DNA from 4 places in the Megasphaera indica genome. Region 4 is predicted to be linked to each of the others. Evidence: riboswitches for the same ligand, from Rfam matches in the RefSeq annotation. Region 4 holds a riboswitch; each other region holds the start of a gene.
What was found. Region 4 has a riboswitch for S-adenosylmethionine ahead of ACFCTO_RS08040 (hypothetical protein). Riboswitches for the same ligand answer to the same signal wherever they lie in the genome.
Positions count from the first base shown of each region.

Region 1: another riboswitch for S-adenosylmethionine. It lies ahead of ACFCTO_RS04525 (MetQ/NlpA family ABC transporter substrate-binding protein); the one in region 4 lies ahead of ACFCTO_RS08040 (hypothetical protein).
Region 2: another riboswitch for S-adenosylmethionine. It lies ahead of metK (methionine adenosyltransferase); the one in region 4 lies ahead of ACFCTO_RS08040 (hypothetical protein).
Region 3: another riboswitch for S-adenosylmethionine. It lies ahead of ACFCTO_RS00495 (branched-chain amino acid transport system II carrier protein); the one in region 4 lies ahead of ACFCTO_RS08040 (hypothetical protein).

Region 1 is NZ_JBKKJR010000005.1:93,088-101,157, forward strand. Features, by position in the region: gene ACFCTO_RS04495 (metal ABC transporter substrate-binding protein) at 1-85, shown strand, start outside; gene ACFCTO_RS04500 (HAD family hydrolase) at 120-842, shown strand; gene ACFCTO_RS04505 (MFS transporter) at 1,095-2,441, shown strand; gene ACFCTO_RS04510 (hypothetical protein) at 2,458-2,886, shown strand; gene ACFCTO_RS04515 (FAD-binding oxidoreductase) at 2,953-4,353, shown strand; gene ACFCTO_RS04520 (MFS transporter) at 4,499-5,638, opposite strand; SAM riboswitch class I at 5,901-5,999, shown strand; gene ACFCTO_RS04525 (MetQ/NlpA family ABC transporter substrate-binding protein) at 6,089-6,913, shown strand; gene ACFCTO_RS04530 (3'-5' exonuclease) at 7,077-7,742, shown strand; gene ACFCTO_RS04535 (AEC family transporter) at 7,760-8,070, shown strand, end outside.
Region 2 is NZ_JBKKJR010000011.1:59,965-68,034, reverse strand. Features, by position in the region: gene priA (replication restart helicase PriA) at 43-2,400, opposite strand; gene metK (methionine adenosyltransferase) at 2,526-3,716, opposite strand; SAM riboswitch class I at 3,776-3,876, opposite strand; gene ACFCTO_RS07175 (hypothetical protein) at 4,032-5,294, shown strand; gene coaBC (bifunctional phosphopantothenoylcysteine decarboxylase/phosphopantothenate--cysteine ligase CoaBC) at 5,557-6,771, opposite strand; gene rpoZ (DNA-directed RNA polymerase subunit omega) at 6,788-6,997, opposite strand; gene gmk (guanylate kinase) at 7,013-7,627, opposite strand; gene remA (extracellular matrix/biofilm regulator RemA) at 7,635-7,931, opposite strand; gene ACFCTO_RS07150 (YicC/YloC family endoribonuclease) at 7,931-8,070, opposite strand, start outside.
Region 3 is NZ_JBKKJR010000001.1:87,066-95,135, reverse strand. Features, by position in the region: gene ACFCTO_RS00505 (NAD(P)-dependent malic enzyme) at 187-1,440, opposite strand; gene ACFCTO_RS00500 (aldehyde dehydrogenase family protein) at 1,467-2,879, opposite strand; gene ACFCTO_RS00495 (branched-chain amino acid transport system II carrier protein) at 3,041-4,363, opposite strand; SAM riboswitch class I at 4,460-4,558, opposite strand; gene nth (endonuclease III) at 4,637-5,269, opposite strand; gene larE (ATP-dependent sacrificial sulfur transferase LarE) at 5,271-6,104, opposite strand; gene ACFCTO_RS00480 (ADP-ribosylglycohydrolase family protein) at 6,073-6,912, opposite strand; gene ACFCTO_RS00475 (nicotinate phosphoribosyltransferase) at 6,925-8,070, opposite strand, start outside.
Region 4 is NZ_JBKKJR010000014.1:13,461-21,530, reverse strand. Features, by position in the region: gene ACFCTO_RS08060 (hypothetical protein) at 1-507, opposite strand, end outside; gene ACFCTO_RS08055 (DUF739 family protein) at 539-751, opposite strand; gene ACFCTO_RS08050 (helix-turn-helix domain-containing protein) at 901-1,254, shown strand; gene ACFCTO_RS08045 (hypothetical protein) at 1,306-1,521, opposite strand; gene ACFCTO_RS08040 (hypothetical protein) at 1,628-2,098, opposite strand; SAM riboswitch class I at 2,202-2,304, opposite strand; gene ACFCTO_RS08035 (PPC domain-containing DNA-binding protein) at 2,417-2,866, opposite strand; gene ACFCTO_RS08030 (hypothetical protein) at 3,091-3,417, opposite strand; gene guaA (glutamine-hydrolyzing GMP synthase) at 4,689-6,224, opposite strand; gene ACFCTO_RS08020 (CBS domain-containing protein) at 6,329-6,847, opposite strand; gene ACFCTO_RS08015 (CBS domain-containing protein) at 6,867-7,337, opposite strand; gene ACFCTO_RS08010 (RidA family protein) at 7,679-8,065, opposite strand.

The DNA of each region.
Region 1 (8,070 bases), on a different contig from region 4:
CATCGAAACGAGCGAAGATGACGAATCCTACCTGGACCGCATGCGCGACAACCTGGAAAAGATTTATGCCAGCAGCCTGCGCTAAAATGGCAAAAAATAAAGTAACCATGGAGAAGAATATGAAACATAAAACATATAAAGCCGCAATTTTTGATATGGACGGTACCGTCCTCAATACCCTGGAAGACCTGACCAGCGCCTTGAACCACGTCTTAGCCGAAACAGGTCACGACCATGCCTATGGGACAGCCCAGGTCCGCCAATTCTTCGGCAGCGGCGTCCAAGTGGCCATTACCCGCGCCTTGGCCATTGAAAAGGGGATTGCCTCTTACGAACAGCTGGAATACGTCGGCCAGGACGGCGATACGATTACACCGCGTGTCGATGCCCAGGAAGTCCGCCGCATCCAGGACATCTTCCGTCCCTACTATGCCGCCCACTGCGCCATCCAGACGGGAGAATACACCGGCATCAGCCAGCTCCTCCGCCAGCTCCGGGGCGCCGGCATCCAGACGGCCGTCGTCTCCAATAAACCCGATCCGGCCGTACAGAAACTGACAGACGACTACTTCCAGGGTCTCTTCGATCTCTCCCTGGGCGAACAGCCCCAGATACGGCGAAAACCTGCACCGGACATGGTCCTCAAAGCCTTGAAAGACTTAGGACTCACGCCGGAACAGGCCGTTTACATCGGAGATTCCGAAATCGACATCCAGACCGCCAAAAACGCAGGCCTGGACTGCATCAGCGTCACCTGGGGCTTTCGTTCCAAAACCTTCTTAGAAAAACACGGTGCCCGCTTCCTCGTCGATACGCCGGAAGAAATTGCCAGGTTCTTTTAAAGGCCGCAGGCCGCAGTTCGCAAACTGCAGGCCGCAAAGGTCGTTACTCTTCTTCATAATCATGAGTCAAGCCACTTTTCCTTTAAGTCCTAAATCCATAAAAACCATAAAATTGAGAAGAGTCCCTTTATGTTCCCTCATAAAATGTGAAATCCACCTCATTATTCGCTCATATTTTTGTAAATCCACAGGTCCTGCTACTTGGTTATCTGTTATAATAGACGTATGATACTGACTTTGTGAGGTGCGGATATGTCGACGGAAAAACGGATTTTTTACTCGATTTGCCTGATTAGTTTTGTCGGGCCTTTTCTTTCTACGTCCATCAATATCGCCATCCCCGTCATGGCCGGCCAGTTCGGCGTCACGCCGGACCGCATGAGCTGGGTCGTGACGATTTTCCTGATGACGACAGCGGCCTTTCTCCTGCCCTTGGGCAAGGTGTCCGACGTCCATGGCCGGCGGCGGACGTATTCCCTTTCGCTGGTGGTCTTCGCCATGGCTACGGCAGCGGCGGCCTTTGCCCAGACCCTGACCGGTCTCATCGTCTTGCGGGCCATCCAGGGCATCGCCCTGTCCGGCGTCTACGTATCTTACATGCCCTTGCTCCTGGCCACGACTGATGAAGCCCATCAGGGCCATATCCTCGGCCGGGCCGTTGCCCTGACCTATCTCGGCCTGTCCCTGGGGCCGGTCATCGGCGGGGCCCTAACCCAGTTCGTCGGCTGGCGCTGCATCTTTCTATTGTCAGCCCTGGCCATCGTCCTGTCTTATGCCTTCATCCGGCCCATCAAAGAAGAATGGTATGCCAACGGCGCGCCTTTCGTCAACCTGGTCAGTTCAGCCTTATCGGTCAGTGGGATTCTCTGCGCACTTTATGGCCTGTCGTCCTTTGAAAAATACAGTGCCTTTTTCTGGACTGGTATTGTCCTGCTCATCGTCTTCGTCATCCACGAAGGGAAATCATTCCATCCCCTGCTGCCGCTTTACTTGTTCCGCAACCTGACTTTTTCCATGTCCAACCTGGCTGCCCTCATCCAGTACAGCTCCACGTATGCCGTGTCCTTCCTGTTATCCCTCTATTTCCAGGTCATCCTCGGCCTGCCGCCGGCTGTATCCGGAGCCATTCTCCTAGTCCAGCCCATCATCATGGCCTTCTTGTCGCCCCGGGCCGGCGACTTGTCGGATAAATATGGCCCACGGGGCATTGCCTCTATAGGCCTCGTCCTGACGGCCCTGGGGCTGACGGCATTCGCCCTGTTCCCGCACATCCCCGTCAGCGGCGCCGCCGCATTCCTGGTCTTCATCGGCCTGGGCGCAGCCCTGTTCGGCGCGCCCAACAACAGCGCCATCATGGGGTCGGTCAAAAAGATGCATCACGGCATCGCTTCGAGCATCCTGGCCTTATCGCGCAACCTCGGCCAGGCCCTGAGCATGGCCGTCGTCACCTTCATCATGACGACAGAGACGGCCAAACAGCCGTCTTATGCGGATGGCGTCGTAGCCGCCCTGCACGCTTCGTTCGTCATCTTGGCCGTCCTCTGTTTCCTCGCCGTCGCGGCCTCGCTGGCCCGCGGCACAAGTCCCAAAAAAGTGTAAATTAGGAGGTATTTCCATGAAAAAACAACTCATCGCAGCCGTTACGGTTGCATCGCTCCTCGGCTTTGCCGGTGGCACGGCCGTCCAGGCCTTCAACCTCGGCTCTATCCTGAAAGTCGGCGGCATTTCCGTCCTCGTTTCCAAATACGGTGATTCCATCAATGATTTCCTCAACAAACTGCTCATGAAGAACGGCGTCGGCACGGATTACGCGACGAAAGTCGTCCCCATCGTCAGTGTCGGTACGGGTAAATATATCGGCGCCGTCCAGGTCATCGGCCCATCGGCACAGGTCGAAAAGGTCAAGGCCGTGGCTCAGCTGGAAGGGGAATTCAACGGCATCGCCCGGGCCAATGCCCTCATCCCAATGGCGACGACGAATGTCACCAACCTCAACCGCGTCCAGGGCGTCGGCGTCTCGGCAACAATCGATTTCAAGTTCTGATGCCTTCCCTAAGCAAAGCGGGCGTGGTAAAATAAGACAACCGATTTTTATAAGGAGGCCCTTCGCTTGAAAACTTATCAGCCTATTACGGCAGAAATCATTGAAAAATTAAAGGCCATTACCGGTCCGACTTATGTCAAGACCGATAAAGACCTGCTCTTACAGTATCAGACAGACTATGAAACCAATCCGGCCATGTTCCATCTCCCGGAAGCAGCCGTATCGCCGGCCAATGCCCAAGAAATCTCGGACATCGTCAAATTGGCCAATGAATACGACTTCCCCATTACCGTCCGCAGCGGCGGCACCAGCCTGGCCGACGGTGCCATCCCTGTCTGCGGCGGCCTGGTCCTCTGCATGGACCGTCTCAACAAGATCATCGAACTGAATGAAGAAGGCATGTACATGACCGTCGAAGCCGGCGTCCGCACGGTAGACTTGCAGAACGCCGCCAAAAAAGTCGGCCTCATGTATGCCGGCGACCCGTCCAGCGCCGAAAGCTGCCTCATCGGCGGCAACCTGGCCACCAATGCCGGCGGCCTGCGCGCCGTCCGCTACGGCGTCACCCGCGACCAGGTCTACTGCCTGGAAATCGTCACGCCTACAGGGGATATCGTCGAATGCGGCCGCATCCTCAAGAAATGCTCTACCGGCTACGACCTGGAACAGCTCATCATCGGCAGTGAAGGGACGCTGGGCATCATCACCAAAGTCACAGTCAAGCTCATCCCCCTGCCGCCGTACCGCTTCGACGTCCTGGCCATCTACACGGACCCGCGCCAGGCCCTGCACATGGTGCCGAAGCTGATGAAAGCCGGCATCGACCCGACCAGCGTCGAATACATGGACAATTCCTACGTCCGCGGCTGCGCTGACTACTGCCATTACAAGGACATGCCGCACTACGACGACGGCATTTACGTCATCATCACCGTCGAAACGTTCCACGAAGACGAATTGGACACCAAGATGGACGCTGTCTGCACGATCTGTGAAGAATCGGGCGCTGCCGAAGTCCTGGAAGCTGACGACCGCGTCTGGAATATGCGCCGTAACTGCCAGACGTCCGTCGAACTCCAGAGCAAGGTCTTCCTCACGGACGACGTCGTCGTTCCGGTACATAAAATTGCCGGGACCATTGAAAAAATCATGGACATCGGTAAGAACTATCCCTTTGAAGTCAAGATCAACGCCCATATCGGCGACGGCAACCTGCACATCGTCCTCTGCAAGATGGATATGAGCGACGAAGAATGGGAAAAGAACGTCGAAGAATTCCACCAGCAGGTCTACGCCTATGCCTACAGCGTCGGCGGCCGCCTGGCCGGTGAACACGGCATCGGTGCCAAGAAACTGAAATATATGGAACAGTTCACGCCAAAAGGCGAACTGAAAATCATGAAGACCATCAAGCGGGCCATGGACCCGAAAGACATCCTCAACCCGGGGAAAGTGATTGATGCGTAAAAAAAGCGGCTGTCGCATATGCGACAGCCGCTTTTTGAGTGGTTAGGGGTTAGGGGCTAGGGGTTAGTAGGGGCGCCCACGTGGGGCGCCCGTTTACGCAAGTCGGTCACGGGATTCTTACACATCCCCGACTACAAACTACAAACTATTTCCCCCGCAAGAGCCGCATGGCCATGATGGACATGATGATCAGGAGGGCCGTGACTAAGGCGAAGGAGGCGGTCAGGCTGAAGGCCCGGCCGATGAAGCCCAGTACGGCCGGTGCCAGGAGGATGCCGACGTAGCCAATGGTGCTGACGGCAGCGACGGCATCGGCGACGGGCATGTCTTTCTGCGTCCCCAAAGAGGAATAAAAGATCGGCACGGTATTGGCACAGCCGACGCCGATGAGGATGTACGATGCAAACAGGAAGGGGCCGCCGCTGATGAGCAGGATGCCCAGGAAGCCGGCAAAGGCGACGGGCAGGGACAGGGCCAGCAGCCGCCGCGGCCCGAAATGCATGGTCAGGGAGTCACCGGGCAGGCGGGCCAGGAAGGCCGACGCCGTAAACAGGGTCAGGCCCAAGCCGGATTGGGAAATGTCGATGCCCTTTTCCGTCGTCATGAAGACGCCGCTCCAATCGTTGATAGAACCTTCTACCAGGAAGGCAATGGTGCAGACCAGGCCGATGAGGACGATTTTCCCCTTGGGCAGGACCAGGGAAGCGCCCTTGCCGGATGCCTGCCGTTCCCCATGGAGATGGGGCGCAAAGAAGCAGACGCAGAGGCCGATGAAGACGGCGCCGGCAATCATGACGATTTTCCAGTAAAAGCCTAGGTGGAGCAGGGAAGCAAAAAAGGCAGCGCCGGCGAGATTCCCCAGGGACCACATGGCCTGCAGGCCGGACATGAGGCGCTTGTGAACTTTCCGTTCAATGAAGATACCGTTGATGTTGACGACGACGTCGAGCAGTCCCAGGAACGAACCGAGGAGGACGGCCATAACCAAGGCCGCTGCATAAGCCGGCACATAACAGAGAACGTTCAGGACGACGGCAATGGCTAGGCCGGCGATGGTCAAAGAACGGCGGCAGCCCAGGCGCCCGGCAATGGAACCGGCCAGCATCATCATGATCAGGGCGCCTAAGCCGACGGCCAATAAGAGGAACCCCAGGTGGTCGTCCTGAATCTGCAGCTGCTGCCTCAGGAAGGGAATGAGCGATGCCCACGACGTAAAACCGAAACCGCCGAGGAAGTAAAAGGCTTTGGCACTATAAATCTGCCAAAGGATATCTCGTTTATTCATCAATTTCTGTCACCTCACACTAAAAAAAGCCGGACAAGAAACCACCCTGTCCTGCATCTTTATCGAAAGACGCGTTTACGTACGCGCCCTTCCTCCGCTGCAGGACTGAAGTGACATCTTATCCGGCTTTATACTATACGAGCATAAGCCTCCGATGAGCGGTATTATTATAACATAAAAAGAAATTTTCCTCAAGGAGCACAATATTTCTTGACAGATTCTCTTCCAGGTGATAATATGTACACCAACAACCATACATTGTCTTTCATCAAGAGCAGTCGAGGGAATGGCCCGATGACGCTGCGGCAACCCCCTATCGGGATAGGTGCCAAGTCCAGCGGTGTATACCGGCAGATGAACGAATCGCAAATTGAGCCGTCATCTGTATGACGGCTTTTCTTTTTGACCGGCAAGCCCTTATTATCCGTTATCCAGAAAGGAAATGATTACATGAACGCAACAGTAAAAAAACTCTTCGCCGCCGTTCTCATCACGACGACGTGCCTCTTTGCCGCCGGCTGCGGTTCGTCTTCCAATTCCGGTGCTTCCGGTGACAAAAAAGAAATCAAGATGGGCGTCACTGCCGGTCCTCATGCCGAAGTCATGGAAGAAGTCGCTAAAGAAGCAGCTAAACAGGGCATTACTATCAAAGTCGTCGAATTCAACGACTACGTCCAGCCGAACAAGGCCCTGGCCGAAGGCGACCTGGATATGAACTCCATGCAGCATCAGCCGTACATGGACAACGTCGTCAAGAAACAAGGCCTGAAGATCACCTCCATCGGCAAGACCATTATCCTGCCCATGGCCGTTTACTCCCATAAATTCAAAGACATCAAAGACGTCACGGACGGCGCCAAAGTCACCATCCCGAACGACCCGACCAACGGTGCCCGCGCCCTGCTCCTGCTCCAGCAGGCCGGCCTGATTAAATTGAAAAACGGCAACTCCGTCGACGCTTCGGTAACAGATATCACCGAAAATCCCAAGAACCTCCAGTTCGTCGAACTCGACGCCGCTCAGATTCCCCGCTCCCTCGACGATACGGACCTGGCCTGCGTCAACACCAACTACGCTATCCCGGCCGGCCTGAACCCGCAGAAAGATTCGATCCTCGTCGAATCGAAGGATTCGCCGTATGCCAACGTCATGGCAGTCCGTCAGGGCGACGAAAACAACGAAACATACAAGAAAGTCTTGGCAATCTACCAGTCTGAACCGATCAAGAAATTCATTGAAGAACACTTCCAGGGAACCATCCTGCCGGCGTTTTAGCAGCGAGTAGTTAGTGGTTAGTGGCTAGTGGCTAGTGGTTCGTAGGGGCCGCCCAAAGGGCGGCCCGCCTGAATCCTCTAAAAAGGGCTTGTCGCACGTGCGATAAGCCCTTTACTTATGGTATAATAATGGTTGTCATCAGATTCAGAAAGGAGACACTCTCATGAAAGCCGTATTTGTCGATTTCGAGATGAACCCTATCGGCCGGGACCAGAAGGAAGCGCGCCGCATCTGCAAAGGAGAAATCATCGAAATCGGTGCTGTCAAAATAGACGAAGACGGGAATGAAATCTCGTCGTATAAGGAATATGTGCTGCCCGAATATACGACAGCCATGAATCAGACCTGTCAGGAATTGACAGGTATCACCATGGAAATGCTGGCCGGGAAACCCCATTTCCGCCAGGCCTTCGACCATTTCCTGACCTGGTGCAACGAAGGCTGCCCCAATGCCTACGAAATGTTCGCCTGGAGTGAAAATGACTGGCGCCAGCTGGACTGCGAACTCCGCCTCAAAGAAATCGACGAGCACGACGACCGCGTCCGCTGGATGCTCGACCACTGGCAGAACTTCCAGCAGATTTACTGCAACCTCCTGGGCCTGGATAACGTCATTTCCCTGGACAAGGCCATCAGCACCCTGGGAGAAACCTTCGACGGCCAGATGCACGACGCCCTCTGGGATGCCCGCAACACGTCCAAGCTCTACGTCTTATCGAAGAAAAAAGAAGAATTCCGCGATATCATGCAGCCTATCATCGACGCCACCAAGCCGGCAGAACCGCTGACGTTCTCCCTGGCCGACGCCTTCCGCGCTGCCCGCAAGTAAAGGGAGGGAATCCGGCCATGGAAGATACGACACTCCGGATGGTTTATATTTTCACAGACATCATCCTGCCCATGATTGCCGGATATGTCACCAAAAGGCGGAGCTGGCTGACGCCGGACCAGTCGAATTGGCTCATCCGCTTCAACATCATCGTCATCATGACGTCCCTGACCCTGCTCAGCTTCTGGGTCCTGCCCATGCGGACGGACTTGCTCAGCCTGCCTTTCTTCGCTTTTTTCAACGGCCTCCTGCCGCTGGCCGTCGTCCTCTTGCTGGGACGGCAGCGCAAATTCTCGTCCTTCGTCGACCGAGGCAGTTACCTCATCGC
Region 2 (8,070 bases), on a different contig from region 4:
ACATCCCGGACGGGCTGAACAGGCAGGTGCGATTCCCCACGATTATACGGGATCGACATCGATGAGGACGCCGGTCTGCCAGCAGGCCGGGATGCGCTGCATGGCTTTTTTGATGGCTGTCAGGTCTTTTCCGGTCAGGGAGAGGACCAGACGGTATTTATTGCGTATCTTCTTGATGACGTCTTCGTAAGGGCCGATGACGGCGACTTCATCGCCGTGGTCCCCGTTCCAGCTGTTCAGGGCCGCTGCGACGTCGTTGGCCTTGCGCCAGGCTTGTTCTTCTGATTCGTCCTGGACTAAGATCTTGGCCATTTCCTGGAAAGGCGGATAGCCCAATTCTTTCCGGAACTGGATTTCCTGGTCATAAAAGGCCCGGTAATCCTGGCGGGCAGCGCACTGGATGACGTAATGGTCCGGCGCGTAGGTCTGCATGACGACGCGGCCCGGGATATCACCGCGACCAGCCCTGCCAGCCGCCTGGGTCAGGAGCTGGAAGGTCCGTTCCCCAGCCCAGTAGGCCGGGATATTGAGCAGGCTGTCGGCCGATAAGATGCCGACGGCGCTGACGCCGGGGAAATCGTGGCCTTTGGCGACCATCTGAGTCCCCAGGAGGATGTCATATTCATGACGGCGGAAGGCTTCGATGATACAGTCGCCGCTGTGCTTGCGGCTGGTCGTATCCTGGTCGAGGCGGATGATGCGCGCCGACGGCAGGAGTTCGTGGAGCTGCTGTTCCACTTTTTCCGTGCCGCTGCCAAAGAATTTGATGTATTTGCTGCCACATGACGGACAGACCGTCGGCACGGGCTTTTCGGCATCGCAGTAATGGCAGCGCAGGTGGGCGGCCTGACGATGGTAGACCATGGCCACGTCGCACGTATCGCATTTGACGACGTAGCCGCACTTGCGGCACATGACGAATGTCGAGAAGCCGCGGCGGTTGAGAAGGATGATAGCCTGCTGCCGGGCTGCCAGTGTCTCTTCCAGGAGATTCAACAAGCAATCGGAAACGACGCGGTAGTTCCCGCGGGCTAATTCATCGCGCATGTCGACGACCTGGACCGAAGGCAGGGGCCGCTGGCCGACGCGCTCTGTCAGCTCGACCAGGACATAATCGCCCTGCAGGGCCTTATAGTAGTCGCCCAGCGCCGGCGTGGCACTGCCAAGAATTACGGGGCAGCCGTAGTACGCAGCCCGCTGGCGGGCCACGGCGACGGCATGATAGCGCGGCGCTTCGTCCTGCTTATACGAACTGTCATGGGCTTCGTCGACGATGAACAGCCCGATGGACTGGGCCGCCGTAAAGACAGCCGACCGGGCGCCGATACAGATATGACTCGTCCCGTTCTGCATGCGCAGCCAGTTGTTGCGCTTCTCACCCTGGGAAAGCTGGCTGTGCATGACGACGACATCGTCGCCGAAGCGGCGCAGGAAACGGCGGACAATTTGCCCGGTCAGGGCGATTTCCGGCACTAAAACGACGACCTGCCGGCCTTCTTTCAGGACCTGGCTGGCCAGCTGCATGTAGACTTCGGTCTTGCCACTGCCGGTGATACCGTGGAGGACGTAGGTTTTTCCTTGTTCATCGCTTCCGATAACTTTAACTGCCTGGCGTTGTTCCGGTGTCAGCGTAAAGGGAGCATCTCCAGAAAGGGTCGGCAGGATATTCGTCGTCCTGGCCGGCCGCTGGCTCCAGCGGGCCAGGCCTGTCGCACAGAGACGGCGCATGAGGTCGCGGCTGTAGCCCTGGCCCTGCCAATAGGAAACGGCCCCTTCCCCCTTCTCTTTCAAGGCCTTGAGCAGTTCCTGCTGGCGCCGCCGGCCGTGGAGGATGTCTTCGTCATCATCGTGGACGAAGGAAAGCCAGTCTTCCATCTTGTCGGCAATCTGGTTCTTGTAATAAGTCCGGCTGGTCAGGACCTGGCGGGCCAGGGCCGTTTCGACGAGGTCCCTGCCGAAGCGGCGGACAAGGCTGCCCTTTTCACGGCTCCCCTTGTCGGCGACATAGGCCTGGAGCTGCCGCCCTTCAGGATTTACAGGCGCAGCCGGGCCGACGGACAAGAGTTCCTGGCGGACCAAGCCCTTCTTGTCGATCATGAACAGGCGCAGGGCTTCGGAAAGGTTGCAGACATAGTAGTCGCGGATCCAGATGGCCGTGCGGATCATTTCTTCCTGGAAGCCGGTCTGCGTCGAAAGCAGGCCTTCGACGGGCTTCAGCGTGAAATCGGCCGGTTCGTCCAGCTGTTCATGGAGGGCGACGACGATGCCCTCTTCCCGGCGATGACCAAAGGGCACGAGGACGCGGCTGCCGACGCGGACGGCCAGACCATCGGGAACGGTATAGGAAAAAGTCTGCTGCAGCCGTTTCGCCGTCGTATTGATGATGATTTCAGCAATCAAAAGGACACCTCCTTTGTATGGGGCTGTCGCACTAAAAAACTACAAACTGCAAACTCAACACCCAAAAAGAGGCTGTCTTAATGGGACAGCCTCTTTTCTGGATGTTCAGTTTATCGAACCGCCTCTTATAAGCCGGCTTCTTTGCGGAGCGTTTCGGCTTTGTCTGTCTTTTCCCAAGGCAGGTCGAGGTCGTTGCGGCCGAAGTGGCCATAGGCAGCAGTCTGTTTGTAAATCGGGCGCTGCAAGTCGAGCATGGCGATGATGCCAGCCGGACGAAGGTCGAAGTTCTTTTCGATGAGTTCGACAATCTTTTCGTTCGGGACTTTGCCCGTACCGAAGGTTTCGACGTGGATGGAAACCGGGCGGGCCACGCCGATGGCATAAGCCAGCTGGATTTCGCATTTATCGGCCAGGCCGGCAGCGACGACGTTCTTGGCGACGTAACGGGCTGCATAAGCGGCCGAGCGGTCGACTTTTGTGGGGTCCTTGCCGGAGAAAGCACCGCCGCCATGACGAGCCATGCCGCCATAGGTATCGACGATGATCTTACGGCCTGTGAGGCCCGAATCGCCCTGAGGACCGCCGATGACGAAACGGCCAGTCGGATTGATGAAGAGTTTCGTCTTGTCGTCGAACAAGCCTTCCGGCAGTTCCGGTTTGATGACGAATTCGAGGAGGTCGCTTTCGATCTGTTCGCGGCCGACTTCGGGGCTGTGCTGTGCCGAAATGACGATTGTATCGATGCGGACCGGTTTGCCGTCTTCATATTCGACAGTGACCTGGGTCTTGCCATCGGGACGGAGATACGGCAGTGTGCCGTCTTTGCGGACTTTGGCCAGGCGGCGTGCCAGGCGGTGTGCCAGGGAAATCGGCAGCGGCATGTAGTCGTCCGTTTCGTTGGTAGCATAGCCGAACATCATGCCCTGGTCGCCAGCGCCGATAGTATCGAACTTATCCGTATTGCCTTCTTTCTTTTCCAAGGCATCGTCGACGCCCATAGCGATGTCCGGGGACTGTTCGTCCAGGGAAACGAGGACGCCGCATGTGTCGCAGTCAAAACCATATTTAGCGCGGGTATAGCCGATGTCACGAATCGTTTCGCGGACGATGTGCGGGATATCGACGTAGCACGTCGTAGAAATTTCACCGACGACATGTACCATACCAGTCGTTACCAGGGTTTCGCAGGCAACACGAGCGTTTTTATCTTTTGCGAGAATGGCATCCAAAATGCTGTCCGAAATCTGGTCAGCCATTTTATCGGGATGGCCTTCGGTGACGGATTCGGATGTAAAGAATTCACGATTTTTTGCCATGAGTGATCCTCCTTAAAAAAAATTCCCCTCATCCATGACTTCATGAGAGGGGCTTCTAATCCCCATCTGCCAGTATATCACTGCTGGAATTAGCACCTTTCATAGCTGAAGGTTGCTGCGACATCACAGGGCCAGTCCCTCCGTCGTCTCTTGATGGTTCTTTATTTGGTTTGCTCATCCATTATAATTCAAGTCCGCCTATTTTGCAAGTGTTTTTTATGCCTAAAAAACATTGTCTACTAGACGTTGCCCTGTCTACTAGACGTTGCCCTATAGGCAGGGTTATAATGGAGAAGATAGAAAGGATGATTAGATATGACCAAATTGCGGCCTAGAGATATATTCTTCAACGACCCTTATTTTGATTATGCAACCTGCAGCAAGCCCGGCGACCTGCGGCTGGCCAAGCGGGTAGAAGTATTCGGCAAATGGTACAAGACCCCGAGCCTGGTGACGACCCTTCTTTCCCAGGAACGGCTGACCTTCAGCCGCCACACCGGCACAGACCAGGAAGACGCCTTGGTACTGCGCATCTACGAACGGACGGCCGACCGGCTGCTCATCAATACGTATTATACGTCCAAACAGAACCCGGAAGAAATCTACGCCGGCACGATCCACCTCGAACGCTACGATATGGCGCAGACTATGGAATCTTTTTCCTATATGGGCATCATCGACCTGCTCATGCTCCAGACGGACAGTCAGATTCTCGGCTTGACCGACGTCTTTGAAGACGTGCAGATGGCCAAGCACGCGGCAGCCCATGCCCTGGGCATCTATCTCATGGCCATCTGCGACCAGCCCTGGTCCGACGAAGCCGTCACTGGCGGCCAGGAAACGCCGGCCATGATGATGGGCAAAGAAAAAGAAGAACTTCAGCAGCTGCGGGAAGAAAAAGCCCAGATGGACGCCGACCGGGAAGAACTCCTGCGCCTGCGCCTGGAAGCCAAGAACCGCACGGCCGTCCTTTCTGAACTGGAACGGCTGCGCCAGGAACTCGATGCGGAACGGACGGGCCGCGAACAGGACCGCAAACAGTACGAAGACCGCATCCGCAAGCAGGAACAGTATATCGAAAAGATAAAGGAAACGGCATCCAACCAGATTGCCGAACTCCTGGCCCTGCGCAAGGAACTCAACAAGCGCCAGGTGCGGCCGGATCTGACCAAAGGGCAGGCGCCGCGGAAAGTGACGCCCCAGGAAGCGTCGCGTTCCGTCCGGGACCCGGAAGACCGCGGCCTGGACCTGCCCTCCTTCATGACCCAGCGCGATTATACGCGCCAGCTGGACCGCTTCCTCACGGGCCGTCAGATAGCCCTGGCCGGCGGCGATCCCGACTGGCAGCGCCGCATCCAGCGCCGTTTCGGTGCCGTCCTCCTCATCAGCGGCCAGCCGGGCGATGACCGGATGCTGAAAGAAGCGTCCCTCTTAGTCGTCAACCTGGAAGACGGCAAGACGCCCCTCGTCCGCTGGGCCATTACGGAAGCCAAAGAAAATAACTGCCCCATCCTCTCCGTCGGCCCGACCAACCTCAACGGCTTTGCCAAAGCCATCGTAGGGCGGGTTAGTGGTTAGTGGCTCGTGGTTCGTGATTAAAAAAACATACTATTAAGCCCTATTAAGCCCGAATGGGCTATGATCGAATATCACAGCGGGACGCCTTCCAGGCGTCCCCTACGCACAAGGCCACGGGCCGTGTATTTTTTTGTGATCGGCCCATAGTTTGTAAAGACACTTTTAAAGTTAAATTCATTTGCTAACTGCTAACAGCTAGCTGCTGACTGCTAAAAAGGACTGTCGCACATGCGACAGTCCTTTTTCTGCAAACTCCCTGCTATCAACTATTCTTTTTCGCCATAATGGCAGCCGCGCGGGCTACGATGATGGCAGCGAGTTCGTCTTTATCCATTTTTTCCAATTTTTCCATAGAGCCGTCCGGGAAAAGCAGGGTGGCGATGTTGGTCGTCCCTTTGAAGCCGGCTCCTTCGGCACTGACGTCGTTGGCGACGAGCATGTCGAGGTTCTTCTTCTTGAGCTTCTTCGTGCCGTATTCGATGACGTTCGTCGTTTCGGCAGCAAAGCCGACCAGGGTCTGATGGGTCTTGCGCTGGCCCAGGCCATAGAGGATATCCGGGTTCTTGGCCATTTCGATGGTCAGGGTATCGTCGTTTTTCTTGATCTTGTTTTCCGCCGGATGGGCCGAACGGTAATCGGCGACAGCTGCGGCTTTGATGACCAGGTCGCAGTCGTCATAATAGGAATCGACGGCAGCTTTCATGTCACGCGTACTGCCGACATCGATGCGGCGGGCCAGGCCGACAGGTGTCTTGAGGTTATCCGTCGTCCCGGCGACGAGGGTGACTTCAGCACCGGCCATAACGGCAGCCTTGGCGATGGCAAAGCCCATGCGGCCGCTGGAATGATTGCCGATGAAGCGGACCGGGTCGATAGGTTCCCGCGTGCCACCAGCCGTGACGATGACCTTCTTCCCTTTCAGGAGGTCATTGCGGCAGGCCAGGAGCTCGATGTAGTCGACGATGGTATCCGGTTCGGGCAGGCGGCCGACGCCGTCGATGCCGCAGGCCAGATGACCGCTGTCGGGAGCGATGAAATGATAGCCGAATTTCTTCAGCTTGGCCATATTGTCCTGAGTAATGGGATTGAGATACATGTTGGTATTCATGGCCGGTGCGATGAGGACCGGTGCCGTCGTAGCCATGACCGTCGTCGACAGCATGTCGTCGGCAATGCCGTTGGCGACTTTGCCAATGATGTCGGCCGTCGCCGGTGCGATGACGAAGACGTCGGCCCAGCGGGCCAAGGCGATGTGTTCTACGTTGAATTCAGGCACATCGTCGAACATGGATACGGCAACGGGATTGCCGGAAATTTCCCGCATCGTCAAGGGCGTGATCAGTTTCGTCGCATGGTCGGTCATGATGCATTTGACTTCGGCCCCCCGCTTGCGGAGCTGGCTGGCAATAGAAGCCGCCTTGAAGGCCGCAATGCCGCCAGTGATTCCTAAGACAATCTTTTTCTTTTCCAAGCTCATGGAAAACACCTCCGTGTTATTTAATGCCGTCACGCGGTGCTTCATACGTGATCTTGCCCTGGTCGATTTCTTCCATGGCAATGGAAACTACTTTCGTCGTATCGACGTCGACGAGGGGTTCGTCGCCATCGGTAAGCTGGCGGGCCCGTTTGGCAGCCAGCGTAACCAGCGTATATTTGCTGTCCACTTTAGTCATCAGGGATTCAAGAGTCGGTTTAATTAACATAGTTCATCTCTCCTATTATTTGTACAATTCTTTCGTATGGGCGATGCGATGGGCATTGCGCGTCACTTTACACTGTTCGGCTTTCAAGATAGAAGCCGCTTCGTCGACGGCCTTATCCAAATCGTCGTTGACGATGACATAATCATAGCGGTCGATCCAGTCCAGTTCTTCCCGGGCCTTGGCCAGGCGGCCGGCGATGACGTCGTCCGAATCGGTCTGGCGGCCGCGGAGGCGTTTTTCCAACACAGCCCGGCTGGGCGGTACGATGTAGATGAAGACGCCCTGGGGATACCGTTCTTTGACCTGCATGGCTCCCTGGATGTCGATTTCCAGCATGACATGCTTGCCTTCTTCCAACATCTGGTAGACGTACTTCTTGGGCGTGCCGTAGTAATGGTCGTAGACCTTGGCGTGTTCCAGGAAGGCATCTTCTGCCAGGAGCTGCTCGAACCGCGCGTTATCGGCAAAATAATAATTGACGCCGTCTACTTCCCCGGGCCGGGGATCACGGGTCGTCATGGAAATGGAATACTGGATATTGGGGAACTGTTCCCGCAGAGCAGAACAGATAGTCCCCTTGCCGGCTCCGGACGGGCCGGACACGACGATGAGCAATCCGGAATCATTCATAGCATTACTACTCCTTTTCTGTTTCCCCGTCGTCAGCGGCATCTTCCCAGAAGGAATCGCTGCCGGCGGGAACGATGCGGTGAGAAATCGTCTCGGGCTGTAAGGCCGACAAGATGATCCAGCCGTTGTCCATGACCAGGACCGACCGGGTCTTGCGGCCAAAAGTCGCATCGATGAGGGTATTCCCATCACGGGCATCCTGGACGAGGCGCTTGATGGGCGCCGACTCAGGACTGATGATGGCCACGACTTTGTCGCCCATGACGACATTGCCGAAGCCGATATTTAATAAGTTGAAATTCATCATTCGATATTCTGCACCTGTTCGCGTATCTTTTCGATTTCATTCTTGAGCTGCAGGACCGCTTCGGTCACGGCCAGGTCGCCGGCCTTGGAGCCGATGGTGTTAGTCTCGCGGTTCATTTCCTGGATGAGGAAATCGA
Region 3 (8,070 bases), on a different contig from region 4:
CAAGAAAAACTTTTCATGATATAATTTACAATATTTCACAAATTATAATATTTATATCATTTTTTACAATAAATAAAAACAGGTCATTGCATGATAATAAAAAAATTTATGCAATGACCTGTTTTACAGTAATGTTATTTTTCAGCTTGCAATCTCACCGAGCCACGAACTAATAACTGCTAGCCCCTACCCATGGATCAAGTCGAGCATGGCGTGGAGTTTGTCGATAGTGTCTGCCGCTTCCTGGCGGACTTCTTCTGGGTCACGGGTGATGCGGGCGACGCCGCTTTCCATGGCAGCTTTGGCGACGGCTGCGGCGACGGCCGGAGCGACGCGTTTGTCGAAGGCGTCGGGGATGACGTGGTCTTCGGCCAGTTCGTCATCGCCGACCAGGGAGGCGATGGCGTAAGACGCAGCCAGTTTCATGTCTTCGTTGATGCTGCGGGCCCGGACGGCCAGGGCGCCGCGGAAGATACCCGGGAAGACCATGACGTTATTGATCTGATTCGGTGCATCCGACCGGCCAGTACCGACGACTTTGGCACCGGCCTCTTTGGCAGAGGCGTAGTCCGTTTCCGGGATGGGGTTGGCCATGGCGAAGACGACGGCATCGTCGGCCATGGACTGGATGATGTCTTTAGTGAAGATGTGCGGTGCCGATACGCCTAGGAGGAGGTCGGCCCCTTTGACGGCATCAGCCAGGGTCCCGTGGGCATGGGACGGATTGGTCAGTGATGCCAGTTCCGCCTGGACCGGGTTCAGGCCTTCCATGCCAGCGTAGAGAATTCCCGGACGGTCGACCATGGTGACGTTCCGAGCTCCGGCGCGGACCAGGAGGCGGCCGATGGAAGCGCCGGCAGCCCCTGCCCCATTAATGACGATACGGGCTGTCTTCAAGTCCTTATGGACATAGCGGAAGGCACCGATGACGCCGGCCAGGGCGGCAATGGCCGTACCGTGCTGGTCATCATGGAAGACAGGGATATCCATTTCTTTTTTCAAGGTCTGTTCGATTTCATAGCATTTCGGCGAGGCAATGTCTTCCAGGTTGATACCGGCGAAAGACGGCTGCAGGCGCTTCACGGTTTCGATGAATTCTTTTGGGTCCTTTGTATCCAGGCAGATAGGAACGGCATTGACGCCGCCAAAGACCTTGAAGAGAATGGACTTCCCTTCCATGACCGGCATGGCAGCTTCCGGGCCGATGTCGCCCAGGCCGAGGACGCGGGTCCCGTCCGATACGACGGCGATCATATTGCCACGGCAGGTCAAGTCGAAAGACAAATCCGGGTCCTTAGTGATTTCCCGGCACGGCTGGGCAACGCCAGGCGTATAAAGAATACTCAGGTCGTCGTGGGTCTTGAGGACTTCCCGGGGAATGGTTTCAATAACGCCGTGTTTGCCGCGGCGGATTTTCATGGCTTCTTCATCGAAATTCATGACGCTAAAACTCCTCCTATAACTGTTTATGCATTAAAAATGGCCTGGGGTTCTGTAAATTCCAACATCCCATCTTTGCCGCCTTCGCGACCGATACCACTGTCCTTAAAGCCGCCGAAAGGCGCTGTGACGTCGCGCGGGCTGTCGTTGACGTAGACGTTGCCCGACAAAACGGCTGCTGCCACCTTCGAGGCTTCTTCCTTGTCCGGTCCCCAGACGGCAGCGTTGAGGCCATAAGGCGTATCGTTGGCAATGGCCAGGGCTTCGTCGACGGTATCATAAGCGATGACGCTGAGGACGGGGCCGAAGATTTCTTCGCGGGCAATGGTCATGTCATTGGTTACGTCCGTAAAGATGACGGGCTTGACATAGTAACCGTGGTCCGGCGCATCCGGACGGCCGCCAGCCAGAAGTGTCGCCCCTTCTTCCAGGCCCTTGGCGATGTAGGCATCGACGGTCTGCCACTGGTCATACGATGCGACAGGACCGATTTTCGTCGTTTCCAGAGCCGGGTCGCCTACAGTATATTCCGGCAGTATCTTCAACATGAGCTGTTCAATCTGTTCCTTGTCGTCCCGCGGGATGAGCAGGCGCGACAGAGCCGTACAGGTCTGGCCACTGTTGAGGAAAATGGAATTGAAGCACATGCGGATAGCCTTTTCGTAGTCTGCCCCCTTCAAGAGGACAAAAGGCGATTTGCCGCCCAATTCCATGCTAATGCGCTTCATCGACCCCAGGGCGCGCTGGGATACCTTGATGCCGGCTGCCGTCGACCCCGTAAAGGATACCATGGCGATATTCGGGTCGTCGCAGATGGCATTGCCAACCTGGCTGCCCCGGCCGGCGACGAGATTGAAGACGCCTTTGGGGAAACCGGCCCGGTCAAAGGCTTCGGCCAGGTAGTACGCCGTCACCGGCGTATGCTGGCTCGGCTTGAGGACGACCGTCGCCCCGACGAGCAGGGCCGGTACGACTTTCTGGATAATCTGCCCTAAAGGATAATTCCACGGCGTGATACAGCCGATGACGCCCAAAGGCCGGCGGTAGACGACGGATTGGGACAGATGTTCGACCAGTGGCAATTCCGGTGCCAAGTCGATATACGACTGGGTCCGCACGAACTGGTAGCCAATATGGTTGGTCCTGGCAAAGGCTACAGGCGCCCCTAATTCCTTGACGACGGCGTCGACGAACTGCGGTTCCAATCTAATCATCTGGACCAGCAGGTTCTTCATGAAGGTGATGCGGTCTTCCAGCGGCATAGCCGACCAGGCCGGGAAAGCTTTGGCAGCCGCCTGGGCAGCGGCAGCGACATCATCGGCACCAGCCGCGGCGACAGTGGCGAAGATTTCTTTCGTCGCCGGATTTTCTACGTCAATATATTGGCCAGACAAGGGCGCCACCCACTGGCCATCGATATATAGTTTTTTCAAATCCATGAAATTACCCCCTTTTACTCGAGATTATTCTTTAATTATAGAGATAAGTCATTGATTATGCAAGTCGGGAAAAAAATAGACTGCCTAAAAGGCAGTCTATTTTTAGTGGCTAGTAGGGGCGCCCACGTGGCGCCCCTACAGACTCCATACCACAAACTATCTTATTTCGCTTCGGCTTCTACGGGTTCTGAGGCGGATACGAAATGGCCGATGATGGAGCCACCGATGAGGCCGATGATGAAGGGCACGATCCAGCCGAAACCGTATGTGGACAGGGGCGTAGCGGCGACGATGGCTTTAGCAAAGCCCAGGCTGCTCAGGCCCGGCAGGGATTCCAAAAGGGCGAAGATCGTGACCAGGTAGACAGAGCCCTTGTAAGCACCGTTATTGGGCATGAAGCGGCCGATGATGCCCAAGACCAGGAGGGCCAGGCACGGCGGATAGCAGACGCCGAAAATCCAGCCGATGTAGGTGACGATACCGTCGACGCCGAGGAGGGCCGTCAGGGCCGACAAGATGCAGCAGGCGACGGCGACTTGTTTATAGCTGATGCGGTTGCCCGTAGCCGTGCTGGTGAATTCGGCAACGGCGGCAATCTGACCGATGGCTGTCGTCAGGCAGGCCAGGACGACGGCGATGCCCATGGGAACCATGACCCACGTGCCGACGCGCTGGATGATGGCGACCAGGAGTTCCGCACGGCCGATGTTCTGCGCATAGTCACCACTGACACAGGCGCCCATGTAGAGCAGGCTGCCGTAGATAATGAGCAGCAGGACGAAGGAAACGATGCCGCAGTAGATGAGCACTTTATTGCGCTGGCCGACGGTCGTATAGCCCTTGCCGTAAATGGAGCTGATGAAGACAGCGGCCATGATGAAGCTGACCAGGACGTCGCCCGTATTATAGCCGCCGAGGAAGGCATTGACGAAGGGATGGTCCACAGCCGGAGCGACGGGCGTCCCCAGTGGATTGAAGATGCCGACGAAGGCGACGATGACCAGGATTAGGGCCAGGAGCGGCGTCAGGTATTTGCCCATGCGGTCCATGACGTTGTTCTGGTCGGCAACGAAGAAGAAGCTGATGACGAAATAGGCGATGACCAGCGGGATGAACGGTGCTGCCGGCAGGTTGCCCTGGATGCCGAGCTGGATGGCCGTCGCACACGTACGGGGAATGGAAACGAAGGTACAGACCAGCATGAGGGCTGCCAGGAGGACGTTATACGTATTCTTCCCTACCCGTTCAGTAATGGAGTGGACGTCGCCGTTGAGGCCGATGACGATGAGCGTGAAGATAGGAAGAAAAATACCCGAAAGGGTCAGGCCAGCCAGGCCGGACAGGAAATCGCTGCCGCTGTTCAAACCGAGCTGGGGCGGGAAAATCAAATTGCCGGCGCCAAAATAGGTGGCAAAGAAGGCGAATCCCAGGATGAGCACATCCAGCCCCCGGATAGCCTTGCCGCCAGAAGAGTTGTTGTTCATGAAAATACCCCCTAAGAATGATTGAATGATGTGAAAATAAGTACATAATACGCCAAAAGAAAAGAGGCGCTGCCTCCAAGCTGCGCCTCAGTCATAATGATATCTTTCAGGAATAGCCTGTAGGAATTGGCACCTTACCGTAGGCAGGTTGCCGCAGCGTCATCGGGCCCGTCCCTCAGCTGCTCTCGATATAACTTATGAAATTTGTCTGTATTGGTGTTATTTTATAAAATTTTTAACGACTTGTCAATGTATTTATTTTGATTTAACGTTTTACTTCTGACAACTGGGACAAAGGTCAGCCAAAAAGCAGTTATCGCATAAAGGCTTGCGGGCTTTGCAGACCCGGCGGCCATGCCAGATGAGCCAATGATGGGCCCGGCTCCACCATTCCTTGGGAATGGCCTTCTGCAGGCCCTTTTCGACTTCCAGCGGCGTCGTCCCTTGGGCCAGCTGCAGACGGTTGGACACGCGGAAGACGTGGGTATCAACAGCAATGGCCGGCGTATTGAACAAGATACTGACCAGGACATTGGCCGTCTTGCGGCCGACGCCGGGCAGTTTCACCAGCTCATCGAAAGTCTGCGGCACTTGGCCATGATATTTTTCACAAAGGATGGCACAGTTGGCCAGGATATTCTTGGCCTTGCTGCGATAGAGGCCGCAGGTCCGTATCTTTTCTTCCAGTCCCGCCGTCCCCAGGGTCAGCATCTTTTCCGGCGTGTTATATTCCGGGAACATGCCGGCCGTCACGATATTGACCCGTTCGTCCGTACATTGGGCCGACAAGATGACGGCAATCATCAATTCAAAAGGAGAATTATAGTGCAGAGCCGGTTTCATGATACCGTACTGGTCCTGGAACCGCTGCAGCATTTCATCTTTTATTTTCTTTGAAATAGCCATATCACTTTACTTCCTCATCAGTATGGATTACGTCGTTCAGGCTGCCCATTTCATAGCCGCCCAAATCGAGGGTGACGTACGTAAAGCCCGTATCCTTGATGGCCCGGACGATTTCCTCCCGATGGGCCAGGACCGACGGGATTTCATCGACGGCGACTTCGATGCGGGCTACATCGCCGTGATAGCGGACGCGCAGGGAGCCCTGGACGTAAGGCGCTACGGCGGCTTCGGCCGCATCGATCTGAGCCAGGCGGTGCGGCGTCAGTTCCACGCCATACGGGACGCGGCTGGCCAGGCAGGCGGCACTCTGCTTATTCCAGGTCTGGAGGCCGAATTCCTTCGACAAAGCCCGGATATCCGCCTTGGCCAGGCCCGCTTCGATCATCGGGCTGCGGACGGCGTCGGATAATTCCTGCAGGGCTTTCATACCCGGCCGGTAATCACCGAGGTCATCGACATTCCCCCCGTCGACGACCCACTGATAGCCTTCGGCCTTGGCCAGGGCCACGAGCGACGTAAAGCGTATTTTCTTGCAGATATAGCAGCGATCTGGCGGATTCTGGACGAAGTCCGGGTCCTCGAATTCCGTCGAATGGACCAGGCGGTGTTCGACGCCGATGACCTTGGCCATGGCCTTGGCATCAGCCGCTTCACTGCCCGGCAGGGTCGCCGAAACGGCCGTCACGGCCAGGACCCGGTCCCCCAGAGCCTGGTGAGCCGCATAGGTCAGGAAGGTGCTGTCGACGCCGCCGGAAAAGCCGACGACGACACTGCCCATGTCCTTTAAGATCTGCTGGAGTTTTTCATATTTCTTGCTTGTCTCTGTTGAAATCAAAAGAGTTCCCCCTCGAACCAATATAGTTTTCATAGAACTGTCGAATGACGCCCTTCATTTCTTCGTCACCGACATATGGCAGGGCCTGCTGCCACAAGGCATCGGGCACGCCATAATAGGCTTCGGCAATGCTGCCGGCAATGGCTGCCTGCGTATCCGTATCGCCGTTGAGCCAAATCGCCTTGCGGATCGTATCTTCATAGTCCGTCCCTTCCAGGAAACATTCGATGGCTTCTGGCACACTATCGTCCGTCGTACAGGTAAAGCCATAAGACGGCCGTATCTGGGCCAGTGTCCGGGACAGATCATAGAAATGCGACCGCAGATATGCGGCAATCGCCTCTTTCTCCTTCCCCTGCCGGGCCAGGAAGATAGCCGACGCCACGGCAATGGCACCCTTGATGGCTTGGGGATGGTCATGGCTGACGACGGCTGTCAGCTCTGCCAGCGCCTGGGCTTCCTCCAGAGTATCGGCAATCCAGCCGGCCGGGCTGACGCGCATAGCCGCCCCATTGCCATAGCTGCCGTAAGCCGGTGCCTCGTCGGCCAGGAACCAGCGGCGGAACAGGCCGCCAAAACCGGCGTCGGGATATTTCCGGCACCAGTAGCGGAGCTGGCGCCGCAAGGGTTCGATATAGCCGCAGCAGGATGCCTTCCCCTCCATCAGGGCTGCCGCTACGGCTACAGTCGTCACCGTATCATCAGTAAAACGGCTGTTTTTAACAAATAAAGGAAAATCCAGGGATTCCGCTGTTTCATCGAATTCATAGATGGAGCCGGCAATATCGCCGATGATAGCTCCCTTCATGGAATCATCTCCCTAAAAGAAATGAGCCGATTCTTCTTTCAAGACTTTATCGCGCAAAGCTGACAGCTTGCTGCTGCGCTGGACCCACATTTCTTCCGGGTTGACCAGGCGCAGGTATTCGGGCCACAAAGTCTGGATCTGCTGGTCTGCATAGGCCATGATGGTTTTGAGGTCCGGTTTCTGATAGACCAGTTCGCCTTTCTGGAAAATGGGGACGAGCATCTTCTGGACACGGTAAGTCCCGCCAGGAATCGTCCGCGAGCGCCACGGTGCTTTATCGCTCTGGAGGAGCAGGTCTTTCGATTCGTCGATGCTTTCACCTTCGAGGATGATGATGTCAGCTTTCATTTTCCCCGTATCTTTATCGTAAATGCGCAGGACGTTCTTCAGGCCCGGATTGGAAATCTTTTCGGCATTGTCGCTCATCTTGATCTTCGGCACGAATTTCCCATCGTCATACTGGCCGACGAGTTTGAAGACGCCGCCCAGGGACGGACTGTCCTTGGCCGTAATCAAGTTCGTGCCGACGCCCCAGGAGTTGATGGCGCAGCCCTGGGCTTTCAATTCGGAAATGAGGTTTTCATCGAGGTCATTCGAGGCCGCAATGATGGCATCTGGGAAGCCTGCATCGGCAAACATCTTATGGGCTTCTTTCGATAAATAAGCCAGGTCGCCGCTATCCAGGCGGATACCATAAGCCTTGGGCAGGGTGCCGGCAGCCTTCATTTCCTTGAAGATCGTAATGGCATCGGGGACGCCCTGTTTCAGCGTATTATATGTATCGGCCAGGAGGATGAGGTTGTTCGGGTACTGGCGGGCATAGGCGCGGAAAGCTTCCAGTTCCGACGAGAAGCTCATGACCCAGCTGTGAGCCATGGTCCCTAAGACGGGCATGCCGAATTTGGCGCCAGCCAGGACGTTGCTGGTCCCGTTAAAGCCGCCGATCATGGCCGAACGGGCGCCGTAAACACCGGCCGATTTCCCCTGGGCCCGGCGCAGGCCGAATTCCATGAGGTTGTCCTTACCAGCCACCGTCCGGACGCGGCGAGCCTTGGTGGCAATGAGGCTTTCATGGTTCATGATCATGGACATGCACGTTTCTAACAGTAAGGCTTCGTCCTTCTTGGTCTGGACGCGCAGGAGCACTTCCTGAGGAAA
Region 4 (8,070 bases):
TTGGCGGTCATAATAGGTAAGGACCATATAGTGGAATTTCTGCTGGTCGCCATAGTTCGTCTTGTAATTACTCGTCCCCTGTACCCAGAACCCGGTATTCGGATCATGACTGTACACGTCTTTCCGGTCAGCAGGATATGCCTGCCCATACACTTTGATGACCTTTTCCGCCTTGTCACCTACCTGGATGCCCTTATCGGTCATCGGGCCGGGCTTCAAGAAAATCAACTGTGTCAGCGTCCCAGCAGGATAACTGTAAAAATCGCCCAAGAAGCCGCCGCGGCTGATGGTGATGAACATGCTGTTATCGGTCTTGATGTACTGGTCATCCATCGAGCTTTGTCCATAGAAACGATAACCATTGGCATTGATGTAATCCCAAAGGGGTGTCGCATTGTCATAGTCGAACTGGTTCATGACACCGGCATCATCGACATAGGCAAAAGCCATAGGGCTGCACATCAGGCACAATAGAAATACACCTGTGGAAATCCATTTTTTCAGCATCTTTTTCCCTCCTGTTGATTTGGTATCGAAACTATTTAGTCTTAAAAAAATACAGTGACAAATCGCGTACATCCAGACGTAAAATCTCTACACATCTACGGATTTCATCCTGCGTGAACTCAGTCCGCGAAGTCAGCTTAGAATACAGCGTAGAGCGGCTTATTTCCAACTGTCTTGCCAATTCTTCACGGGTAATGCCCATCTCTGCCATGCGGCCGTAGAGTTTAGAATAATCATACGTCATAGGGTCCTCCTTTTTTGATTTGAAATCTGTACTTTTCTTCACAAAAAAATAGTACTATAAAAACAGCCTATCGTCAAGGCTTTTTGCACAAAATGTTGAGATTTCTAAACGTTTATTGTATACTTGTGGAAGAAAAAGGAGGTTACCCCATGGAAAATAATATTTTTGGAAAACGCCTGAAACAAGCCCTTGAATACCGTCAAATGCGCGCTGTAGACCTGGCCCGCAAAACCGGCCTGACCCGCGGTATCATCAGTTCCTACATAAATGGACGTTGGAAAGCAAAACAAACCAATGTCATGCTCATAGCCCGTGCCCTCCATGTCTCCGAATCCTGGCTCATGGGGTACGACGTGCGCATGGAACCGGACACGGATTCCCTGACCAGTACGCTCTCGCCTGACGAAACCCAGCTGTTATCCCTCTACCGTACCTTAGACGATGCCAATAAGAAGGCCGTCCTCGACTTCGTCCGCTTCAAAAATCTCGACAACGAAAAATAAATAAAAAAGGGCTTATCGCACATGCGACAAGCCCTTTTTCCATAATAAGCCTCAGCCGAAGACTTCAAAGATGACGATGAACAAGGCCATCAGGCCCAATCCCAGGGAATAGGCACAGAGTTTCTTTTCGATGGGCTGCAAGGGGAAATATTCGTCTGCATCCCGTTCGAGCTGGCCCGTATGGGTCGCAGCGTCTGTCGGGGTTACGGTTTGGTTGTAGTAATATTCGTCAGCCGTCGAAGCGGCAGAAGTGATTCGCGATGCCATAGCAATCAATCCTTTCTATGATGAAGTTATAATGTCGGCGGAACAATGCCGTGATAGAAGATGTAAGAAATGAACAGGCCGACCCAGATGATGAAGCCGACGAGGGCTACGGCATAGACGCCGATGACACGGCCCAGGCCGGATTTCCAGAGCTTGCGTACATTCGTGACCAGGCCGATAGAGAAGAAGCAGAGGCCAAAGAAGACGGCCCGCAGGAGGTTAGCCTGTCCGGCGCCGGCTTTCGCAGCGTCGACGATGCCCGGCTGCAGCCAGCTGCAAAAATGACGACCAGGGCCAGGACGAAGCCAATGATGAATTTCGGGAAGCGTTCCCAGATTTCCCGTTTGGAAACCTTGCCAGCCCCGGATGCGACGGCTGCCCGCGGGTCATTGAGATGGTAAATGAACCAGACGATAATCCAGACACCGAACTTAGCAGCCCAGCCGAGCAAATCGACGTGCCAGATCTGTCCGGCACCGAGGACGACGATAAATAATCCGAGCCATACGGCCCACCAGTCTTCGCTTCGCAACAGGCCCGACCGGTTGACGGCCTGTGCAGATACTTCGTTACTCATACGAACACCCCTTTTACAAAATAAATAAAGACGTGCCGATGACAAAGCCATAAAAAAAGCGCGCCATCAGCTACAGATGACGCGCAAAATCCCTTCCATTTCTCGCTCATCTGCCGGGAAAACTCCCGCTGGAATTGGCACCTTCCGTCCCCACGGAGGTTGCCGCAGCATCATAGGGCCAGTCCCTCAACTGCTCTGGATGATTGATATTCATTCATCAAACATATAAAATGTTTACTCAAATAGTACACTATTAGGTATAAAGTGAAAATATCCTCAGAAGTGCCGACCATCGGGAGGTACAAGACAGTGGCCAGCTTAATCCGTTTCTGGCCCGAAATCCCAAAAGCCGGTCCCCGTTTCTGGGTCATATTTCCGCCGAATCCGTCCTCCTATAACGGGGCGCAATTCGATTTCTGCCGTGTACAGTACTTCTATCGATTTGATGTGCCCTGCCGCAACGTGATGTTCCCCATCCTGTTTATAAGAAAAAGCAGCGTGAGTATGATGAAAATAAGTTCCATCATCATCGCTGACGATATTGCCTGTCAACGAAACCAGCTCCAGCATCCCCTTCAGCTCTTGAACTTCAAAACTGCCCGTTTCTGGGATGAACGTCTGTATTTCTGCCGAACGGCACCCGCCGATGCCCGAAAAAATGGCCGATGCAATCTGTTCTTTCTGACAAATTCCCAGAATCGTGCTGATGATTTCATCCCCCTTGTCCATCCGAATATAATAAGTTTCACCAAATTTGCGATAATCCATACGTCATTCCTCCTGTAACATCATAACCTACTGCCACTGTAAGACCGGCACCAGAAAAGAGACTTGTTAGTTCGTTTGTAGAGTACCCTCTCTATTGATCCATATAGGCTGTAATCGAAACGATTTTACCATTCTCCACACCAAAGCTCAATCCACACATTCCCGAAGGATGAGTGAAAATAAGTAATTTCTTCATAATAACGCCCTTCCCGTTTCACAAGCGCTTACAATTTTCCAAGAGTCTTCAACGCATAGAAACCACAGCTAGCCAATTGTTCCATGTGAGATTGTTGTTGCAAGCCGAATTCCCATTGATGCCACTGGTCTTCGCTTTCAAGTTTCCAAAAACCTAAGTCCGAATGAGGCCTATTATCATAAACAAAAGTATACGCCGTGCCGTCATCATCAATAACGTTGATTGCTGAACGGCTATAGGATTGAACCATCCCAAGATTAACAGCAGAGCTTTCATCTGCATAAAAGGCAAACACTGTATTTCCTATCAATAAAGTTCCAGTAAATAGCAACATACTTACAATTCGTTTCATCATATGCCTCATCCTCCTTAAAAAAGCTTACCTCTCAATCTCAAGATATGCTATATAGATTCTACAAAAAACTTATAAAGTCCTGCAAAGGAAGTTTGTAAATTCAGAATTAATGACACGTCATGTGATTCGTGATTCGTAAAGACTTACCATTATATCAGAATAGGCTATGTTTGAATCTCACAGCGGGCCGCCCTGTCCGGGTCGGCCCCTACGCACAAGGCCGTTGGCCGTGTATATTTTTTTGTAATCGGTAACCGACGTTCCTTTTTCATCGCCTGGCTACGATTCTGTAGGGGCCATCCTGATAAAGGCGGACAGCCACAACTGTCCGTTTTGGCAACCGTCAGGCGCCTTCTTATGGTCGGCGCCTGACGGGCCAAAAAGGCCGCATGAATTTTGTGCATAGCCGGAATTTATGACGAGTGGCACATATTCGTAATACGATTTGAGTATCTCGCGGCTAAGCCGCATATGAGTCCGACTCCACAACTGTACAGTAAAGGCTAACTGCCTAAATCCATCACATAGTATCCGCTTGACGAAGATAAATAAATGACGTTATAATAGACATGAAAAGAGGTCCTGCCGATAGACGGTTGGCCCCGATAAGTCAACAAAAATAGTCGCTTAAGATGGGGGTCTCTGGCGGCTATTTTTGTGTTTTATTTGAACTCTGACCTAGGGCATAACCAATTGCAAATGCGGCCATACCGAAAGATAGTATACTGATAAACAGATCCACCGTTAAAGTCATTGTCCTCCCCTCCTTTCCATTTGGATTGGAGGGGCACACAAAGTCCCTCCGGGAAAAGCAAGGGACCAACCGCCTACCGTTTTAGGCAAAACCTCGGATTCAGTATATCACAGGCAGACATTGCCGTCTACTTGAAAAATTCAATCATCAAAAATCTAGTATAACAGGCGCTGTCACGCGAAGACAGCGCCTGTTTGCTTTGTCCATTTCAAATTCATAAAGACCTGCCATTATATCAGAACAGGCTATATTTAAATCTCACAGCGGGCCGCCTTGTCTGGGGCAGCCCCTACGCACAAGGCCGTTGGCCGTGTATATTTTTACATTGCAAATCTACTCGGCTTTTGTAACCATTTTATTTCATACGTATAAAAATGCACTTTTTTTGTTCGAGAAATTTGGCAAAAATAGGCCCCCAAAAAAGTTTTTTTTAATTTTTTGGTACACTTTTGGAACTTTTGAAAAAAAGAAAGCCTCACAAACGGCTTGGTTAAGCGATTTGTGAGGCAATTTGCAACTATTCCCATTCAATCGTTGCGGGTGGTTTACTGGTGATGTCGTACACGATGCGGTTGATGTGGTCTACTTCGTTTACGATGCGGCTGGAAATTTTATCGAGGACGTCGTATGGGATACGCGCCCAGTCAGCCGTCATGAAGTCAGTCGTGGTGACGCCGCGCAGGGCCAAGGTGTAGTCATAGGTACGGAAGTCGCCCATGACGCCGACAGAGCGGTTATTGGTCAGGACGGCGAAGTACTGGTTGATATCGCGCTGCATGCCGGCATTGGCGATTTCTTCGCGGAAGATGGCATCGGCATCGCGGAGGATGGCCAGTTTTTCTTTGGTGATTTCACCCATGACGCGGATAGCCAGGCCCGGTCCCGGGAAAGGCTGGCGCCATACGAGGTATTCCGGCAGGCCCAGTTCGGCACCGAGTTCGCGGACTTCGTCTTTGAAGAGGTTGCGGAGCGGTTCGATGAGGCCTTTGAAATCGACGACAGCCGGAAGGCCGCCTACGTTGTGATGGCTCTTGATGACGGCTGCATCGCCGGCACCGGATTCGATGACGTCGGGATAAATGGTCCCCTGGGCCAGGAAATCGACGGAACCGATTTTACGGCCTTCATCTTCAAAGACGCGGATGAATTCTTCGCCGATGATTTTCCGTTTCCGTTCAGGGTCGCTGACGCCTTCGAGTTTCTTCAGGAAGCGTTCCGATGCATCGACGCGGATGAAGTTCATGCCGCTGTCCTTGAAGGCCGCTTCGACTTCGTCGCCTTCGTTCTTGCGGAGCAGGCCGTGGTCGACGAAGATACAGGTCAGCTGGCTGCCAACGGCTTTGGAGATGAGGGCTGCTGCGACAGAGCTGTCGACGCCGCCGGAAAGGGCCAGGACTACTTTGCCGTCGCCGACGGTTTCTTTGATATTGGCAATAGCCGTCTTGGCATAGTTGGCCATGGTCCACGAACCGGTGCAGCCGCAGACTTCAAAGAGGAAGTTATGGAGCATTTCCTTACCGTGTTCCGTATGGAGCACTTCCGGATGGTACTGCATGGCATAGAGCTTCTTAGCCGGGTTCTGCATGGCAGCGACCGGGCAGTTGGCCGTGCAGGCTACGATTTCAAAGCCTTCCGGGATGGAAGCGACGTAGTCCTGATGGCTCATCCAGACGATTTCTTTTTCCTGCAGGCCTTTGAACAAAGGCGAAGCCGTATTGACATCGATTTCGGTCTTGCCGAATTCGCGCATGTCGGCGTGTTTGACTTCGCCGCCTAAGGTCTGAGCCATGAACTGCATGCCATAGCAGAGGCCGAGGACGGGGATGCCGAGATGGAAGACTTCCTCTTCGATCTTCGGCGCATTATCTTCATAGACGCTGCCAGGACCACCGGTAAAGATGATGCCCTGGGGCTGAAGTTCTTTAATCTTTGCAACTGCTTTGTGATACGGGTATACTTCACAGTATACGTGGTTTTCACGGACGCGCCGTGCAATGAGCTGGTTATACTGACCACCAAAATCGACAACGATGACGAGTTCTTTGGTATCCATTAAGTGCCTCCTCGTGAAATACTTTCTGCGGCAGCGGCCGCTGCCTAAATCATTCGATTATAATATTATAGCACACGAGGCAGAGAGTGACTAGTCACAAAGGTCTAATACTTCCATTCCCGATACAAATCTTTGAGGATGCAGGCCCGGGTAATCATGCCGACGACGCGCTTGTTGTCCACGACAGGAAGAACCTTCAAGTGTTCCAGAATCATGACGGCTGCGACCTGTTCTACGTCGGCCTTGGGCGTCGCAATCATGACGTTCTTGGTCATCAATTTTTCGCAGGACTGATCCAGGAGGTTCTTGAATTCCTTGGCGTATTTGCCGACGCGGCTGGTATAAATCTTGGTGCCGATGAAGGGCAGGCGCGGAATATGCGGCTTCGAGCTGCGGTACATGAGGTCGGCGCTGGAAATGAGGCCAATGAGGTGGTCTTCTTCATCGACGACGGGCACAGCCAGCAGGCGATGCTTGATGAAGATGCGGAAGACGTCGCGGATGGGAATATCCGGTGTCACCGAGACGAAAACCTTTTCCATGACATCTTTGACGCGGACGACAGGGCGTTCCGCTTCCTTGTCTTCGCCCGGTCCCGGACCTTTATTGATGTTTTCAGCCATTGTCTATCCCCCCTTTTCCCTAGTCGTCGCCATATTCACGGTACAATTCATCGAGGATGTTGCCGCGGGTGACGATGCCGACGATGTGTTTTTCTTTGACAATAGGAATGACCTTCAGATGTTCAGCCACCATGACGCCGGCGATCTGTTCGACTTCCGCATCCGGTGCGGCAATGATGACGTCTTTGGTCATCATATCTTTCGCCGTGCAGGCCATGAGTTTCTTGAACCCCTTGTCGTATTCGCTGATGCCGTTATAATAAATGCTGGCTCCCAAAAGATTGACATAGTGAGGGACATGAGGTTTGACCTTCTTGTAGAGCAAATCCGCATCGGTGACGATGCCGGCGAGCTCATCTTTTTCATTGGTGATGGGAATGGCCGTAATGTGGTTCTTGACGAACATGTTGACCAAATCGAAGACCGACGTTTCCGGTGTTGCCGTAACGAAATTCTTTTCCATAATATCCGATGCCGTACGTTTAGACATAGTTATCACTCCTTTTCCTTATATTATAAGTATTAGACGTGAGACCCCCGATTTCCTGCTTGGGAGGTAAAAAAAGCGCTGTCGCATGAAGACAGCGCTTTTTTACGTTGGTCGTAGGTCGTTCATCGTTTGTCGTACGGGATGAAAAATATCAACCTATCACGATGAACGATGAACTACGAACGAAAAAATTTTAAGTCTAAAGGATTTTGCATGATAGCAGAAGCCTTCATGCGACAGTCCCTTTTAGTTGTTAGTGGTTAGCGGATGGTTTTAAATTTAAGGCACAGCGGGCCGCCCTACGAACAACGAGCCACGAATCACGAGCCACTAAATCCAGCTTATTTCCCGCAATAGGCGATGACTTCGACTTCTACGAAGACGTCTTTCGGGAGGCGGCTGATTTCGACGCACGAACGGGCCGGCAGGTTCTTCTGGAAGTATTTGCCATAGACTTCGTTGACGGCGCCGAAGAAGTTGATGTCCGTCAGGTAAACCGTCGTCTTGACGACATCATCGTAAGAGAGGCCGGCTTCTTCGAGGATAGCGCCGACGTTCTTCATGCACTGTTCAGCCTGTTCGACGACACCGCCGGAAACGATCTTGCCTTTTTCCGGGTTGATGGCAATCTGACCGGATGCGAAGAGGAAATCACCGGCTTTGATAGCCTGGGAATACGGGCCTACTGCGCCCGGAGCTTTGGTCGTGCTGATAACATTAACTGCCATGATAG